DNA from 4 places in the Streptomyces sp. NPDC058671 genome. Region 1 is predicted to be linked to each of the others. Evidence: riboswitches for the same ligand, from Rfam matches in the RefSeq annotation. Region 1 holds a riboswitch; each other region holds the start of a gene.
The links. A riboswitch is a leader RNA that binds a small molecule or an ion and turns the genes downstream of it on or off. The one in region 1 is predicted to bind cobalamin.
Positions count from the first base shown of each region.

Region 1 (4,283 bases):
GCGGTCCCGCCACAGTTCGAGGGCGGCGGCGGAGCGGGTGGTGCCGAGCTCGGCGGCCAGGTCCGGCACGGACGGGTCCGAGAGCGTGCAGACCACCTCGTTGTCGGCGGGCAGCCGCCTGCGGGTGACGCCGCTCGCGACCATCTGGGCGTCGCACAGGATCGGCGCGCCGGCCCGGAGGGCGGCGCGGGCGCTGGCGACCACGCCGGGGGAGTAGGCGATGTCCCGCACGAGGTCGGTCATGCCGCAGGCATGGATCATCCGGACCGCCACCTGGGCGACGTCGGCGGGCAGGCCCGCGAGATCCGCCTCGGCGCGGATCGTGGCAAAGGACCGGCGGTAGATCTCCGCCCCGTCCTTCTCGTAGTCGAACATGGTGTCGCTCTCGCTCATCTCGTGTGGGACGTGGGGGGCGTGTGGTCGACAGGGGTACGGGCCGCTCCGACCGCTGCGGGCAGGGAGGCGCGGGGGGTGGGGACGCCGTCCACCCGGTAGGTGTCGTCGCCGGTGGCGAGGACCTCGATCCAGTCGCCGTACGGGTGTCCGCAGCCGCGTGCGCATCCGGAGAAGTGCACGGGCACCGGCCCCGCGGGCACGGCGCGGGCGTCCGCCCGTACGTCGGCGAGGGACTTGGCGCACCCGTGCCGGCCGGTACAGACGGTGACCCCGGCGCCGGGGTCGTCGGACCGGGTGATCAGCCCGTACGCCGCGAGGCGGGCGAGCCGGTCGGCGGGTCCGTCGACGGCCGACCCGGTGCGGGCCGCTTCCGCCGGCCTGGTGGGGCCCGCTTCCGCCGCCCCGGTGGGGCCGGCTTCCGCAGGGCCCGTGGGGCCGACGACGACCGCGCCGCGCCAAGGCGTCAGCCGCACCTCGTCGGCCGGCAGCAGGGCCCGTAGCTGAGCGGCGGTCAGCCGGCCGAGCGGCGCGAGGACGTACAGCGCGTCGGCGCCGAGCACCCCGGGTGCCGGCGGCCGGGACACGGGCAGCGGTGGTGCGGGTACGGGTACGGGTTCGGCCGCGATCCCGGCGGCGGCCAGGGCGCGGGCCCAGTCCGGCACGTGCGCGTCGGGCAGTTCGCGGGGTCGCCAGGCCCCGTTCCCGGCCGCCTCGGCCGCGTCGAGGAACGCGAGGGCGGTGGCGAGGGCGGCGCGGACGGCGTCGGCGGCGGCGAGCCGGAAGACCTGCGGCCCCAGGTGCAGCAGGACGGATCCGCCCTCGTCTGCGACCAAGCTCACATCCCCGCCGAGCGGGGCCACGTCGCCGCGACCGTCGTCCAGGACGAACAGGAACCGTCCCGAGAGGGACGCCGCCCGGGGCTCGGCGCACAGTGCGGCGTCCAGTCCGCGCGCCCACAACTGCACGTCCGCGTAGCCGAGTCCGTCGAGTCCCGCGGTGGGCGAGGCGACGATGTTGCGGACGCGCTCGTGGGTGGGGGAGGGCAGCAGGCCCGCGTCCGCGAGGAGCGCCGCGAGCGCCGCCCCGCAGTCGTCCGCGAGGCCCCGCAGCTCCGCGTTGCCGCGCGAGGTGATGCTGATCCGGCCGTCGCCCAGGGTCTCCGCCGCGGTCGCGAGCGTCGTGACCTGATGAGCCGTCAGGAAACCTGCGGGAAGCCGCAGTCGGGCCAGGCGGCCGTCCTCGGCGGGATGCAGGCGCAGCGCCCCCGGGCAGGCGTCGCCACGGTCCCGTATACGAGCTTCGCCCGGATCGGGCGTCGTGGCTGGGGTGGGCGGCATGGCGGCGAGCATACATACGGGGAACCGGGCGGCCACCGGGTGTGATCAGGTCGACTCGGTGGCCCGTCCCGCCCCTCCACCGCACGATCTAGGATGCAGATCGGCATGGGGTCCCCGGACCCCGGGGAGGAAGCCCGGTGAGACTCCGGCGCGGTCCCGCCACTGTGAGCCGGTCCGGCTGTGCGCAGCGACGCACTTCGGGGACGGTGAGTCAGGAACTCCCTTCCCCGAGGTCTCGGCTTCGCCCGAGCAGGGGAGGCCCCGACCCATACGACCACCCGGGGCGCGGACAACCCCGAGGAAGGCCTGCGCTCGCCATGCTTCTGCTGCTGTCGCACTCCGACACCGACCTGCTCAGCGCCCGCGCGGCGAACGCTGCCTCGGCCGGCGGCCCGGTGGAGTACCGCTTCGCCAACCCCGCCCGTCTCCCCCTCTCCGACCTGCCCGCCCTCCTGGACGGCGTCGACCTCGTCGTCGTCCGGCTCCTCGGCGGTCTGCGTTCCTGGGAGGAGGGGCTGGACGCGGTCCGCGCCGCCGGAAGGCCCGTGGTCGTCCTCAGCGGCGAACAGGCCCCCGACGCACAGCTGATGGAGGCCTCCACCGTCCCCATCGGCGTCGCCACCGAGGCCCACGCCTACCTCGCGCACGGCGGCCCGGGGAACCTGGAGCAGCTGGCCCGCTTCCTCTCGGACACCGTCCTGCTCACCGGCCACGGCTTCGAGGCCCCGGCCGCCGCCCCCACCTGGGGCCCGCTCGACCGGACCGCGCGGAACGAGAGCGGCCCGGCCATCGCCGTGCTCTACTACCGCGCCCACCACATGAGCGGCAACACCGGCTTCATCGGCACCCTGTGCGACGCGATCGAGGACGCCGGCGCGCGGCCGCTCCCGCTGTACGTCGCGTCCCTGCGCGCCCCCGAGCCGGAGCTGCTCGACACCCTCCGTGGCGCCGACGCCATCGTCACGACCGTCCTCGCGGCGGGCGGCACCAAGCCGGCGCAGGCGCAGGCCGGCGGCGACGAGGAGGCCTGGGACGCGGGGGCGCTCGCCGCGCTCGACGTGCCGATCCTCCAGGCGCTGTGCCTGACCGGTTCGCGGTCCGCGTGGGAGGAGAACGACGAGGGCCTCTCGCCGCTGGACGCCGCCAGCCAGGTCGCCGTGCCCGAGTTCGACGGCCGCCTGATCACCGTCCCGTTCTCCTTCAAGGAGATCGACGAGGACGGTCTGCCCGCGTACGTGGCCGACGCCGAACGCGCCGCCCGCGTCGCCGGGATCGCCGTCCGGCACGCCCGGCTCCGGCACATCCCGAACGCCGGGAAGAAGCTGGCCCTCGTCCTCTCCGCGTACCCGACGAAGCACTCCCGCATCGGCAACGCCGTCGGCCTCGACACCCCCGCCTCCGCCGTCTCCCTCCTGCGCCGACTGATCGCCGAGGGGTACGACTTCGGGCCCGCCGAGGAGCTTCCCGGCCTCGTCTCCGGCGACGGCGACGAGCTCATCTACGCCCTGATCGAGGCCGGCGGCCACGACCAGGACTGGCTGACGGAGGAGCAGCTCGCCCGCAACCCGGTCCGCATCCCGGCCGCCGACTACAAGCGCTGGTACGCGACGCTCCCCGAGGAGCTGCGGACGCACGTCGAGGAGCACTGGGGCCCGCCGCCCGGCGAGATGTTCCTCGACCGCTCCCGCAACCCGGAGGGCGACATCGTCCTGGCGGCGCTGCGGCGCAGGAACCTCCTCATCCTGATCCAGCCGCCGCGCGGCTTCGGCGAGAACCCGATCGCGATCTACCACGACCCCGATCTCCCGCCGTCCCACCACTACCTGGCCGCCTACCGCTGGATCGCCGCCCGCACCGAGGACGGCGGTTTCGGCGCCGACGCCATGGTCCACCTGGGCAAGCACGGCAACCTGGAGTGGCTGCCCGGCAAGAACGCCGGCCTGTCCGCCGCCTGCGGCCCCGACGCGGCCCTCGGCGACATCCCGCTGATCTACCCGTTCCTCGTCAACGACCCGGGCGAGGGCACCCAGGCCAAGCGGCGCGTCCACGCGACCCTCGTCGACCACCTGGTGCCGCCGATGGCCCGCGCCGACTCGTACGGCGACATCGCGCGCCTGGAGCAGCTGCTCGACGAGTACGCGCAGATCTCCTCCATGGACCCGGCGAAGCTGCCCGCGATCCGCGCCCAGATCTGGACGCTGATCCAGGCCGCCAAGCTCGACCACGACCTCGGCCTCCAGGAGCGCCCGGAGGACGACGGCTTCGACGACTTCCTGCTGCACGTCGACGGCTGGCTGTGCGAGGTCAAGGACGCCCAGATCCGCGACGGTCTGCACGTCCTCGGCGGCGCCCCGGAGGGTGAGGGCCGCGTCAACCTGGTCCTCTCCATCCTGCGCGCCCGCCAGATCTGGGGCGGTACGCAGGCGCTCCCGGGCCTGCGCGAGGCGCTCGGCCTGGACGAGTCGGCCGCGACCCGCACGACCGCCGACGAGGCGGAGGCGAAGGCCCGCGAGCTGGTCGAGGCGATGGAGGCGGCGCAGTGGTCCGTGG
Region 1 covers NZ_JBHXSA010000001.1:260,373-264,655, forward strand. Annotated here, with positions in the region: gene ACFWV2_RS01135 (precorrin-8X methylmutase) at 1-393, opposite strand, end outside; gene ACFWV2_RS01140 (cobalamin biosynthesis protein CobG) at 390-1,745, opposite strand; cobalamin riboswitch at 1,824-1,973, shown strand; gene cobN (cobaltochelatase subunit CobN) at 2,051-4,283, shown strand, end outside.

Region 2 (4,283 bases), on a different contig from region 1:
GACTGCGACTGGTCGAGGAACGGGGTGCGGGCGGCGGCCATGTCGATCAGACCGCGCTGGGGGATCTCCCACGCCGTGCGGTACAGCTCGCGGACCTCGGCCGGGACCCAGGTGAAGCCGGCCACCGAGCCGTTGGCGTCGCGCAGCGCCTCACGGGTCTGCGCGTCCCACACGCCGAGCCGCTTCAGCTCGTCGACCAGGTAGGAGTTGACCTGGAGGAACTCGCCGGAGAGCGTCTCGCGCTTGAAGAGGTTGGAGACCTGCGGCTCGATGCACTCGTAGACGCCCGCGATCGAGGCGATGGTCGCCGTCGGCGCGATCGCCAGGAGCAGGCTGTTGCGCATGCCGACCGCGGCGATCCGCTCGCGCAGCGCGGCCCAGCGCTCCGGCCAGTTCAGCTCCACGTCGTAGTGGTCCGGGTGCAGGACTCCGCGGGCGGCGCGGGTCTTGTCCCAGGCGGGGACAGGGCCGTTGCGCTCGGCGAGGTCGGTGGAGGCCTCGTACGCGGCGAGCAGGATCCGCTCGGCGATCCGGGTGGAGAGCGCGCGTGCCTCGGCGGAGTCGAACGGCAGCTTCAGCTGGAAGAAGACGTCCTGGAGGCCCATCGCGCCCAGGCCCACCGGCCGCCAGCGGGCGTTGGAGCGGCCCGCCTGCTCGGTCGGGTAGAAGTTGATGTCGACGACGCGGTCGAGGAAGGTGACGGCCGTGCGGACGGTGGCGTCGAGGCGCTCCCAGTCGATGTCCTGTGCGGTGCTGTCCACGAACGCGCCGAGGTTGACCGAGCCCAGGTTGCAGACGGCCGTCTCGCCGTCGTCGGTGACCTCCAGGATCTCCGTGCAGAGGTTCGAGGAGTGGACGGTGTGGCCGGGCTCGGCGGTCTGGTTGGCCGTACGGTTGGAGGCGTCCTTGAAGGTCATCCAGCCGTTGCCGGTCTGGGCCAGGGTCCGCATCATCCGGCCGTACAGGTCGCGGGCCGGCATCGTCTTGCGGGCCAGGCCCGCCGCCTCGGCCGCGCGGTAGGCGGCGTCGAACTCCTCGCCCCACAGGTCGACCAGCTCGGGCACGTCAGCGGGGGAGAACAGCGACCAGTCGGCGTCGGCGTTGACGCGGCGCATGAACTCGTCCGGGATCCAGTGCGCCAGGTTCAGGTTGTGCGTGCGGCGCTGGTCCTCGCCCGTGTTGTCGCGGAGTTCCAGGAACTCCTCGATGTCCGCGTGCCAGGTCTCCAGGTAGACGGCCGCGGCGCCCTTGCGGCGGCCGCCCTGGTTCACGGCGGCGACGGAGGCGTCGAGGGTCTTCAGGAACGGCACGATGCCGTTGGAGTGCCCGTTGGTGCCCCGGATCAGCGAACCGCGGGCCCGGATGCGGGAGTACGAGAGGCCGATGCCGCCCGCGTGCTTCGAGAGGCGCGCCACCTGGTGGTAGCGGTCGTAGATGGAGTCCAGCTCGTCCAGCGGGGAGTCGAGCAGGTAGCAGGAGGACATCTGCGGGTGGCGGGTGCCGGAGTTGAAGAGCGTGGGGGAGGACGGCAGGTAGTCCAGGCGGCTCATCAGGCCGTACAGCGCGGTGACCTCGTCCAGGGCCCGGGTGCTGTCGTCCTCGGCGAGACCGCAGGCGACGCGCAGCATGAAGTGCTGCGGGGTCTCGACGACCTGGCGGGTGATCGGGTGGCGCAGGAGGTAGCGCGAGTAGAGGGTGCGCAGGCCGAAGTAGCCGAAGCGGTCGTCGGCGGCCTGGTCGATCGTCGCGTCCAGGCGGGCCGCGTGCTGGGCGACGAACTCGGCGGTGCGGTCGGCGATCAGGCCCTCGCGGTGACCGACGGCGACGGAGGCGGAGAAGGAGAAGGCGCCCTGGCCGGCCGCCTCGTCGGCGATGGTGACGGTGAGGAGCCGGGCGGCGAGCCGGGAGTAGGCCGGGTCCTCCGCGATCAGGCCCGCGGCCGCCTCGGTGGCCAGCTCGCGCAGCTCCGCCTCGTCCGACGTGGCGCTGCGGCCGCGGAGCGCGGCGGCGGCGACCTTGCCGGGGTCGGTGTCGGGGAGATCGGCGGTGAGGTCGGTCAGGGTCCGCAGCAGCACGGTCCCGGGGCCGTCGCTCTCGACCGCGGAAGCCTCGGCGGACGCCGGATCGGCGGGCGCGATGGTCACGTGGGGGCTCTCCCTCGCTCGGCTCGGGGCCGCGGCGGGGGAAGGCGGGCACGCGGGCGTCCGTAACGCCGGACGCGACGCTTCCACCGGCCCACTCCGCGAGGCCCGGACGTCAGTGGCACCCGGAACGGACGGACCGGGTGCGCTGCCGGCAGGTCCTCGGACTCACCTCGTACGAATGTGATGTATCCGTACGAAGCACACCGTTGCGGGACAGTTCCGGATTCGCGCCGGATTCCCCTGCGTCGACAGCGAGCACGAGCATACATGTGGGGGGCTCCGCTGATCGCACCCCCCACATGTTGTGTCGCCGCCCGGCTTCAGAACTCCAGGGCGTAGGTGAGCAGCAGAAGGCCGGGGGTCGGTTCCCAGTCCCGGTGGGGGGTGCGGACGAAGCCCAGGCGCTCGTAGATCCGGTGCGCGGAGCGCATCCTCACGTCCGTGGAGAGCACGATCCGCTCGCTCCCCGGCAGGGCCCGGGCGCGGTCGACGCAGGCCCGTACGAGGGCCTCTCCGACGCCCCGGCCGCGGGCCTCACGGGCGACGGCGAGCATCCGGAACTCGGCCTCGCCCGTCACCGCGATGTCCGCCCAGCGGGTGTCGCCGGTGGCGAAGGTCACCCCGCCGAGGAGCGTCCCCTCGGCGTCCTCGGCGACGAGCACCTCGCTCTCGCGCGCCCGCCGCGCGGTGTCCCGCAGGATCTCCAGGTAGAAGTCCTCCGCCCCGTGCTGCAGCAGCCCGTCGTTCAGGTAGGTGCCGGCGGTGAGCTCTCCGAGCGCCTCGTACTCCTCGGGCCGTACCGCCCTGATGGTGAAGTCCATGGGGGAAGTGTGCCTTCCCGGGGACGCGAAGGGGCCCGGGATTCCTGGTGGAGATCCCGGGCCCCTTCGCGTGCGGCCGTGCGGGGGCCGATGTGTGGGGTCAGCGCGTCTCGGCGGCGAGTTTCGGCATGTCGGTCTGCACGCCGGTGTCACCGGCGTCGGCCGTGTAGTCCGAGGGGGAGGTCTCGTCGATGCCCTCGGGGGCCTTGACGGCCTTGAGGACGAAGGTGAGGACGACCGTGACGAGGAGGTTGAGGACGAAGGCGGTGAGACCGATGTAGCCGATCTCGCCGATCCCCGGGATCTCGGCGGAGGAGCCGCCGAAGTGCTTCTGGGTCGGGCTGGCGACCCCGTACGCGGCGACCGTGCCGTAGAGCATGCCGACGGCCCAGCCGGCGAGCAGTGCCCAGCGGTGGAACCAGCGGGTGAAGAGGCCGCCGACGAGGGCCGGGAAGGTCTGAAGGATCCAGATGCCGCCGAGCAGCTGGAAGTTGATCGCGACCGTCTTGTCCATGGTGAGGACGAAGGCGAGGGCGCCGACCTTCACCAGGAGCGAGACGATCTTGGAGACCTTGGTCTCCTGCGCCGGGGTCGCGTCCTTCTTGATGAAGTCCTTGTAGATGTTCCTCGTGAAGAGGTTGGCCGCGGCGATCGACATGATCGCGGCCGGGACGAGCGCGCCGATGCCGATCGCGGCGAACGCGACGCCGGCGAACCAGTCGGGGAACATCGTCTCGAACAGCTGCGGGATGGCGAGCTGCCCGTTCTTCACCTGGATGCCGGCGGCGATCGCCATGAAGCCGAGCAGCGCGAGCAGGCCCAGCATCAGCGAGTACAGCGGCAGGATGGTGGTGTTGCGGCGGATGACCTCACGGCTCCGGGACGACAGCGTCGCCGTGATGGAGTGCGGGTACATGAACAGGGCGAGCGCCGAGCCGAGCGCGAGCGTCGCGTACGTCCACTGGCCGGCCTCGCCGGGGACGAGCGACCCGCGCGGCTTGTCCGTCGCCGGGTTGGTCTGCGCGTACGCCTCGCCGGCCTTGGCGAAGATCTCGTCGAAGCCGCCCAGCTTGATCGGGATGTAGATGATCGCCACCGCGATGACGATGTAGATCAGGGTGTCCTTGACGAAGGCGATGAGCGCGGGCGCCCGCAGGCCCGAGGAGTACGTGTACGCCGCGAGGACACCGAACGCGATGAGCAGCGGCAGGTCCTTGATGAACCAGTGGGTGGTCTCGCCGCCGCCGACGCCCATCACGTCCAGGACGGCCTGGATGCCGACGAGCTGGAGCGCGATGTACGGCATGGTGGCGAGGAT
Region 2 covers NZ_JBHXSA010000007.1:265,791-270,073, reverse strand. Annotated here, with positions in the region: gene ACFWV2_RS11855 (ribonucleoside-diphosphate reductase subunit alpha) at 1-2,144, opposite strand, end outside; cobalamin riboswitch at 2,277-2,416, opposite strand; gene ACFWV2_RS11850 (GNAT family N-acetyltransferase) at 2,465-2,965, opposite strand; gene mctP (monocarboxylate uptake permease MctP) at 3,066-4,283, opposite strand, start outside.
Region 2: linked by a shared signal. The riboswitch ahead of ACFWV2_RS11855 (ribonucleoside-diphosphate reductase subunit alpha) and the one ahead of cobN (cobaltochelatase subunit CobN) in region 1 are both predicted to bind cobalamin.

Region 3 (4,283 bases), on a different contig from region 1:
ACCGGGTGGCGGGGGAGGAACCGGGGCAGGTCGCCTATGCCTGGTGAAAGCCGGGATTACCCGGGGTTGCGGGTGCCCGCATCGTGGACGGTTCGCGCGCCCGGACCGTAAGCGGAATCCCTTGACACCGGATCGGGACACCACAACGCCTGACCCAGTTCACCTTCCGTTCACTCAGGTTGCCTACGTTCGGCTAGCCACTGACGTCAAACGATTGCCTGGGTAAATGGAACACATCACGCTGCTGCTCGCCATTGTGGTCGTGACAGCTCTCGTGTTCGATTTCACGAACGGTTTCCACGACACCGCGAACGCGATGGCCACGACCATCTCGACCGGTGCTCTCAAACCGAAGACGGCGGTGGCCATGTCCGCCGTGCTGAACCTCGTCGGCGCGTTCCTGTCCGTGGAGGTCGCCAAGACGATCTCCGGCGGGATCATCAACGAAGAGGGCATTCGTACAGAAGTGATCTTCGCGGCGCTCGTGGGCGCCATCCTGTGGAACCTGCTGACCTGGCTCCTCGGCCTGCCGTCCAGCTCCTCCCACGCGCTCTTCGGCGGCCTCATCGGCGCCGCGGTCATGTCGGCCGGCTGGTCCGCGGTCAACGGCCCGACCATCGTCACCAAGGTCCTCATCCCGGCCATCGCCGCGCCGCTCGTCGCCGGTCTCGCCGCGATGCTGGCCACCCGGCTGACGTACAAGATCGGCGCCAAGACCGACGAGAAGCACACCGCCAAGGGCTACCGGGTCGGCCAGATCGCCTCCGCGGGTCTCGTCTCCCTCGCCCACGGCACCAACGACGCCCAGAAGACGATGGGCATCATCACCCTGGCCCTGGTCACCCAGGGCGTCGTCGCCCCCGGCTCCAACCCGCCCCTCTGGGTCATCGTCTCCGCCGGCGTCGCGATCGCCCTCGGCACCTACCTCGGCGGCTGGCGCATCATCCGCACCATGGGCAAGGGCCTCACCGACCTCCAGCCGCAGCAGGGCTTCGCCGCCCAGACCAGCGCCGCCACGGTCATCCTGGCCTCCTCGCACCTCGGCTTCTCCCTCTCCACCACCCAGTCCTGCTCGGGTGCCGTGATGGGCGCCGGTCTCGGCCGCAAGGGCGGGGTCGTCCGCTGGTCGACCGCGACCCGGATGTTCGTCGCCTGGGGTCTGACCCTGCCCGCCGCGGGCCTGGTCGGCGCCGGTGCCGAGTTCCTCACCAAGCAGGGCCCCTGGGGCATCGCCGCCGTCGCGGTCCTGCTGGTGGGCGGATCGGCCGTCATCTGGTCGCTGTCCCGCCGCAAGCCGGTCGACCACCACAACGTCACCGCCGACGACCTCGACGCCGAGCCCGCGGGTGTGGTGACCACCGCCATGGCGGCCGTCACCCCGCCGCCGCCGGCCGGTTCCGTCGCCGCCGTCGCGGACGAGGACCTCAAGACCACCATCCCCGCGCCGGCTCCCACCGACCCGGCCGCTCCCCCGGCCCCCGCCGCAACGGTCTAAGGAACGAACGACATGAAGATCGACTGGGCAGCCCTCGGCTCCGTCTTCGGAGTCAGCCTCGCGGCGACCGTCGCCCTCGTGGGCCTCTTCACCCTCGGCATCATCGGCCTCTCCAAGCAGGAGCAGGCCGCCGCCCAGGGAGGCTCCGCCGCCCTGGCCCGCACCGGCGCCTACGCCTGCTTCGCCCTGTGCCTCACGGCCGTCGCGTACGGCATCTACCTCATCGTCGTCTGACGGTCTCGCAGGACACCGGCCGGGCGGTCCGTACCTTCGGGTACGGGCCGCCCTGCCGTCGTGTCTGTGGCGCTTCGCACAGTGACGCGGTGCAGGTCAAGGTGAGTTGACGGCTGTTCTCGGGGCGTGGTGGACTGCCGAGGCCATTACGGCGGCAGCAGAGGAAGTCCGGTGCGAATCCGGCGCGGTCCCGCCACTGTGACCGGATCCGAGGGGTCCGGGAGTCAGGAACTCTCGCCGCCGGTCACGTCGATCCAGGGCGCGGACCCTGAGTGAGGACACGCGCCATGCCCGGCCGCAGAAGAACCAGCCGCCTCTCCCCGGACCGATTCGCCTACGGAGCGGCCGCCGGTCTCGCCGTCGACCTGCTCGTCGGAGACCCCCGCCGTGGGCACCCCGTCGCCGCGTTCGGCCGGGCGGCCGCCGCGGTCGAGCAGCGCCTCCACCACGACCACCGGGGCTGGGGCGCCCTGCACACCGCCGTCTGCGTCGGCTCCACCGCCGCCCTGGGCGCGCTCGCCGCACGGGCCGTACGCAACCGGCCGGCCGCCGCCGTGGCGCTGACCGCCGCCTCCGTCTGGGCCGTCGTCGGCGGTACGACCCTGGGGCGGGAGGCCCGCGCGATCGGCGGGGCGCTCGCCGCGGGGGACCTGGAGGTGGCCCGGGAACGGCTGCCGCACCTGTGCGGACGCGACCCGCAGTCCCTCGACGGACCGGCGATGGCCCGCGCGGTCGTCGAATCGGTCGCCGAGAACACCTCCGACGCCGTGGTCGGCGCCCTCTTCTGGGGCGCGGTCGCGGGCGTGCCCGGCCTGCTCGGCTTCCGGGCCGTCAACACCCTGGACGCGATGGTCGGCCACAAGTCCCCCCGCCACCGCCGCTTCGGCTGGGCCTCGGCCCGGCTCGACGACGTCGCCGGCTGGCCCGGGGCCCGGCTGACGGCCGCGCTCACCGCCGTCGCCGGCGGGAACCCGCGCGGGGCCGTCCGGGCCTGGCGGGCGGACGCCTCGCAGCACCCCAGCCCCAACGCCGGTCCCGTGGAGGCGTCCTTCGCGGGCGCGCTCGGCGTACGGCTCGGGGGGACCCTCTCGTACGCCGGCCGGGTCGAACACCGGCCGGTGCTCAACGGGGACGGGCGGCCCGTCGAGGTCGCCGACATCGACCGGGCGGTCCGGCTGTCCCGCCGGGTCACCGCACTGACCCTGGCCGCCTGCGCGGGCGGCCGGCTGATCGTGAGCGCGCTGAAGCGGAGGAACGCATGAGGGGTGGGGGGCTGCTCGTCGCCGGGACCACGTCCGACGCCGGCAAGAGCGTCGTGACGGCCGGCATCTGCCGCTGGCTGGTCCGCGAGGGCCTGAAGGTGGCGCCGTTCAAGGGACAGAACATGTCCCTCAACTCCTTCGTGACCCGTGAGGGCGCCGAGATCGGGCGGGCCCAGGCCATGCAGGCGCAGGCCGCCCGCGTCGAGCCGACCGCGCTGATGAACCCGGTGCTGCTCAAGCCCGGCAGCGACCGGTCCAGCCAGGTCGTCCTGATGGGCAAACCGGTGGGGGAACTGAGCGCGAAGGGCTACCACGGGGGACGGCAGAAGGAACTGTTCGAGCCGGTGATGGCGTGCCTGGAGGAACTCCGGGGCATGTACGACGCCGTGATCTGCGAGGGCGCGGGCAGCCCGGCCGAGATCAACCTGCGGCGCACGGACATCGTCAACATGGGCATCGCGCGAGCCGCGCGGCTGCCCGTGGTCGTGGTCGGGGACATCGACAGGGGCGGCGTCTTCGCCCAGTTCTTCGGCACGACGGCGCTGCTGAGCCCCGAGGACCAGTCGCTCGTCGCCGGGTACCTCGTGAACAAGTTCCGGGGTGACGTGACCCTGCTCGAACCGGGGCTCGACATGCTGCACGGGCTGACCGGGCGCCGGACCTTCGGCGTCCTGCCGTACGCGCACGGGCTCGGCATCGACGAGGAGGACGGCCTCCGGGTGTCGCTGCGCGGCACCGTCCGCGAGTCCGTCGTGGCGCCGCCGGTCGGCGCGGACGTCCTGCGGGTCGCCGTCTGCGCCGTACCGCTGATGTCCAACTTCACGGACGTCGACGCGCTGGCGGCCGAGCCCGGCGTGGTCGTCCGGTTCGTCGACCGGCCCGAGGAACTCGTCGACGCGGACCTCGTCGTCGTGCCCGGCACGCGCGGCACGGTCAAGGCGCTGGCGTGGCTGCGGGAGCGGGGCCTGGCGGACGAGCTGGCCCGCCGCGCGGCCGCGGGGCTGCCGGTGCTCGGGATCTGCGGCGGCTTCCAGATCCTCGGCGAGCACATCGAGGACGAGGTCGAATCGCGGGCGGGCGCCGTCGACGGGCTCGGACTGCTGCCCGTACGGGTCCGGTTCGCGCCAGGGAAGACCCTCGCCCGGCCGGTCGGGGTGGCGCTCGGGGAGCGGGCCGAGGGATACGAGATCCACCACGGGGTCGCCTCGGTGGAGGGCGGGGAGCCGTTCTTCTCCGATGACACGGGACGCGCTCTCGACGGCTGCCGGGTCGGCTCCGTCCGGGGGACCCAC
Region 3 covers NZ_JBHXSA010000025.1:70,958-75,240, reverse strand. Annotated here, with positions in the region: gene ACFWV2_RS26990 (anion permease) at 227-1,495, shown strand; gene ACFWV2_RS26985 (hypothetical protein) at 1,508-1,729, shown strand; cobalamin riboswitch at 1,851-1,983, shown strand; gene ACFWV2_RS26980 (cobalamin biosynthesis protein) at 2,017-2,991, shown strand; gene ACFWV2_RS26975 (cobyric acid synthase) at 2,988-4,283, shown strand, end outside.
Region 3: linked by a shared signal. The riboswitch ahead of ACFWV2_RS26980 (cobalamin biosynthesis protein) and the one ahead of cobN (cobaltochelatase subunit CobN) in region 1 are both predicted to bind cobalamin.

Region 4 (4,283 bases), on a different contig from region 1:
CCGGTAGACGGCGAGGAGGATGACGGAGCCGGCGATGGCGGCGATCCAGGTCGAGAGGTCGAAGAAGCCGTCGATGGAGTCGACACCGAAGATGACCTTGCCGAGCCAGCCCCCGAGCAGACCGCCCGCGATACCGATCAGCATGGTGATGATGATGCCGCCCGGGTCCTTGCCCGGCATCAGTGCCTTCGCGATGAGACCCGCGAGAAGCCCGATGAGAATCCAAGCCAGAATGCCCATGATGCGTCTCCTACCTTGGTGAATAAAGCTGGCGTGAACGAACGTCTGCGCCCCATCGAGGTTTCCAAACGTCCCCGATCCATGATCGTCCAGAGGTGACGGGGGTCTTCCCTCGTCGCCCGGCGAGATCGCCGTACTTTTTGACCGGGACCCCGCGGGATGGCGAGGGGAGGAACGTCATCCTGGGCCACGACGAGAGCGTTTCCCACGCGCTCGTGCGTACAGGCGATCTCGTGCCGATAATGGCGACCACGATGCGCACCGGCAAAGCCCACCCCCCGCGAGCCCCATCTGACGAATCATCAGATGGGACAGCGGCGAGTCAGCGTCAGTACCGCGCAGCCCCCTCACCCGTTCTGACCTGCGAAGACCCTGCCGAGCGGCTAGCCCGCCAGTCTCACCAGGAGGTATCCATGAGGATGCTCATCAACGTTCCCGAGACCGTGGTCGCCGACGCGCTGCGGGGGATGGCGGCGGCTCATCCCGAGCTCACCGTCGACGTCGAGCGGCGGGTCGTGGTGCGGCGGGACGCGCCCGTGGCGGGGAAGGTCGCCCTGGTCTCCGGCGGCGGGTCCGGGCACGAGCCGTTGCACGGGGGGTTCGTGGGGCCCGGGATGTTGGCGGCCGCCTGTCCCGGGGAGGTGTTCACGTCTCCGGTGCCCGATCAGATGGTGCGGGCCGCGGCGGCCGTCGACAGCGGCGCCGGGGTGCTGTTCGTCGTCAAGAACTACACCGGAGACGTGCTGAACTTCGAGATGGCGGCGGAACTCGCGGAGGACGAGGGCATCCAGGTCGCCAAGGTCCTCGTCGACGACGACGTCGCCGTGACGGACAGTCTGTACACGGCGGGGCGGCGCGGCACCGGCGGCACGCTCTTCGTGGAGAAGATCGCGGGCGCCGCCGCCGAGGAGGGCGCGCCCCTCGAACGGGTGGAGGCGATCGCCCGCCTGGTCAACGCGCGCTGCCGGTCCTTCGGCGTGGCCCTGGGGGCGTGCACCACCCCCGCCAAGGGCAGCCCCACCTTCGACCTGCCGGCCGGGGAACTGGAGTTGGGCATCGGCATCCACGGCGAGCCGGGCCGTGAGCGGCGGCCCATGATGACCTCCCGGGAGATCGCGGACTTCGCCGTCGACGCCGTCGTCGAGGACCTCCGCCCGTCCGGGCCGGTGATCGCGCTGGTCAACGGCATGGGCGCGACTCCCCTCCTGGAGCTGTACGGCTTCAACGCCGAGGTGCAGCGCGTCCTGGGCGAGCGCCGCGTGCCGGTGGTCCGTACCCTCGTCGGGAACTACGTGACCTCGCTCGACATGGCCGGCTGTTCGGTGACGCTGTGCGAGGTGGACGAGGAACTCCTCCGCCTCTGGGACGCTCCCGTGCAGACGCCCGCGCTGCGCTGGGGTCGGTGAGACGAGGGATGGGAGAGGGGACCGGCATGACAGAGACCTTCGGCGCGGACTTCCTGGTGCGCTGGCTGACCGCGGTGGCCGAGGCCGTCGACCGTGAGGCGGACCGGCTCACCGAGCTCGACTCGGCCATCGGCGACGCCGACCACGGGGCCAATCTGAGGCGGGGGTTCGCCGCCGTCACCGAGACCCTGGCCGAGGAGGCGCCGGCGACGCCGGGCGCGGTGCTGACCGTCGCGGGACGGCAGCTGATCTCCACCGTGGGCGGCGCGTCGGGACCGCTGTACGGCACGCTGTTGCGTCGTACCGGCAAGACCCTCGGCGACGACGAGCGGGTCACCCGGGCGCGGTTGGCGGAGGCGCTCGGCTCCGGCGTGACGGCCGTGTCGCAGCTGGGCGGCGCGCAGGCGGGCGACAAGACGATGCTGGACGCGCTCCTCCCGGCCGTGGAGGGCCTGCGGGAGTCGTTCGGGGACGGCCGTGCCGCAGCCGAGGAGGGCGCCCTCGCGACCGTACCGCTGCGGGCGCGCAAGGGCAGGGCCAGCTATCTGGGCGAGCGGTCGGTGGGGCATCAGGATCCGGGGGCGACCTCGTCCGCGCTGCTGTTCGCCGCGTTGGACGACACCGCGCGTGCGGAGGGGGCGTCATGAGCGCCGCGAGCCGGGGCGCGCCGGTCCGCGACGGTTCCGTGCGGGTCGGCATCGTGCTCGTCTCGCACAGTGCCGCCGTCGCGACAGCCGTGGCCGAGCTCGCCAGGGGGTTGTCCGGTGGCGGCGACCTGGCGCCGATCGTCCCCGCCGGCGGGACTCCGGACGGTGGTCTGGGGACGAGTTCCGAGCTGATCTGCGAGGCGGCGAAGGCCGCGGACCGGGGCGCCGGCGTGGCGATCATGGTCGACCTGGGGAGCGCGGTGCTCACCGTGAAGGCGTTGCTCGCCGAGGGCGACGAGCTTCCCGAGAGCTCCCGTCTGGTGGACGCGCCGTTCGTCGAGGGCGCGGTCGCCGCGCTGGTCACGGCGAGCGCGGGAGCGGACCTCGACGCGGTGGTGGCGGCGGCGTCGGAGGCGTACGCCTACCGCAAGGAGTGACAGCGCTGTGTGAGCGAGAAGCCGCACCGGGTGGCGACCGTGTTGTGATGTACCTGGTCAACGCACTAGTGTCGCAGGGCCTTGGTGTACGGGAAACCGGTGCAGTACCGGTGCGGCCCTCGCCACTGTGATCGGGAGGTCCGGCTCCACCCCCGCGGGATGTCACCCTCGGGGAAGCCACTGGACCGCGACGGGAGACCGCCGTGGTGTGGGAAGGCGGAGTCCGGGCGTATGACCGTCAGCCAGGAGACCGGCCAGGGTGCGTTGTCCATCCACGAGGTGCTGGAGAGGGTCTCCCAACCATGCATATAGCCGAGGGGTACCTACCCCCTGTGCACGCGGCCGCCTGGGGCGTCGCGTCCGCACCGTTCATCGTCCACGGGGTCCGCGCGCTGACCCGCGAGGTACGGTCCAACCCCGAGTCCACTCTTCTGCTCGGCGCCGCCGGCGCCTTCACCTTCGTCCTCTCGGCTCTCAAGCTGCCGTCCGTGACCGGTAGTTGTTCGCATCCGACCGGGACGGGTCTGGGCGCGATCCTGTTCCGGCCGCCGATCATGGCGGTCCTGGGGACGATCACCCTGCTCTTCCAGGCCCTGCTGCTCGCCCACGGAGGGCTCACCACGCTCGGCGCGAACGTCTTCTCGATGGCGATCGTCGGCCCCTGGGCGGGTTACGGCACGTACCGGCTGCTGCGCCGGTCCGGTACGCCGCTGATGGTCGCCGTCTTCTTCGGCGCGTTCGTCGCCGACCTGTCGACGTACTGCGTGACCAGTGTGCAGCTGGCGCTCGCCTTCCCGGACCCGGGCAGCGGCGTGGCCGGCGCGCTCGCCAAGTTCGGCGGGATCTTCGCGGTGACGCAGATTCCGCTGGCCGTGAGCGAGGGCCTGCTGACCGTGCTCGTGATGCGGCTGCTCACGCAGTCCAGCAAGGGCGATCTGATCCGGCTCGGCGTCCTCGCCGGGCGGACGGCGGAGCGACGCGAGGAGGCGGCCGCGCGATGAGCCGGAACGCGAAGATCAACGCCCTGTTGCTGCTCGTCGTCGCGGCGCTCGCGGTACTGCCGCTCGCGCTGGGGCTCGGGGACCACAAGGAGGAACCGTTCACCGGGGCGGACGCGGAGGCGGAGACCGCGATCACGGAGCTCCGGCCGGACTACGAGCCGTGGTTCACGCCGCTGTACGAGCCGCCGTCCGGGGAGGTCGAGTCCGCGCTGTTCTCGCTCCAGGCGGCGCTGGGCGCCGGGGTCCTCGCGTACTACTTCGGTCTGCGGCGAGGGCGCAGGCAGGGCGCCGCGCGGGCCGGCGCGGCCGCAGTGGACGGGGCCGCCGGGGCTGCTGCTGAGGCATCGGGGGTCGTCGGGCCTGCTGGAGCCGCCGGGGCCGCTGAAGCATCGGGGGTCGCCGGGCCTGCCGGGGCCGCTGAGGCCGCCAGGCCTGCTGAGGCCCACGGGGTCGCTGGGGCCTCCGGGCCCGCTGGGGCCGCTGGGGCCGCTGGGGCCGCTGGGGCCGCTGGGGCCGCTGGGGCCGCTGAGCCCGCTGAGCCCGCTGGGGCAT
Region 4 covers NZ_JBHXSA010000012.1:81,516-85,798, reverse strand. Annotated here, with positions in the region: gene ACFWV2_RS17180 (GlsB/YeaQ/YmgE family stress response membrane protein) at 1-240, opposite strand, end outside; gene dhaK (dihydroxyacetone kinase subunit DhaK) at 654-1,646, shown strand; gene dhaL (dihydroxyacetone kinase subunit DhaL) at 1,673-2,293, shown strand; gene ACFWV2_RS17165 (PTS-dependent dihydroxyacetone kinase phosphotransferase subunit DhaM) at 2,290-2,730, shown strand; cobalamin riboswitch at 2,768-3,004, shown strand; gene ACFWV2_RS17160 (energy-coupling factor ABC transporter permease) at 3,033-3,731, shown strand; gene ACFWV2_RS17155 (energy-coupling factor ABC transporter substrate-binding protein) at 3,728-4,283, shown strand, end outside.
Region 4: linked by a shared signal. The riboswitch ahead of ACFWV2_RS17160 (energy-coupling factor ABC transporter permease) and the one ahead of cobN (cobaltochelatase subunit CobN) in region 1 are both predicted to bind cobalamin.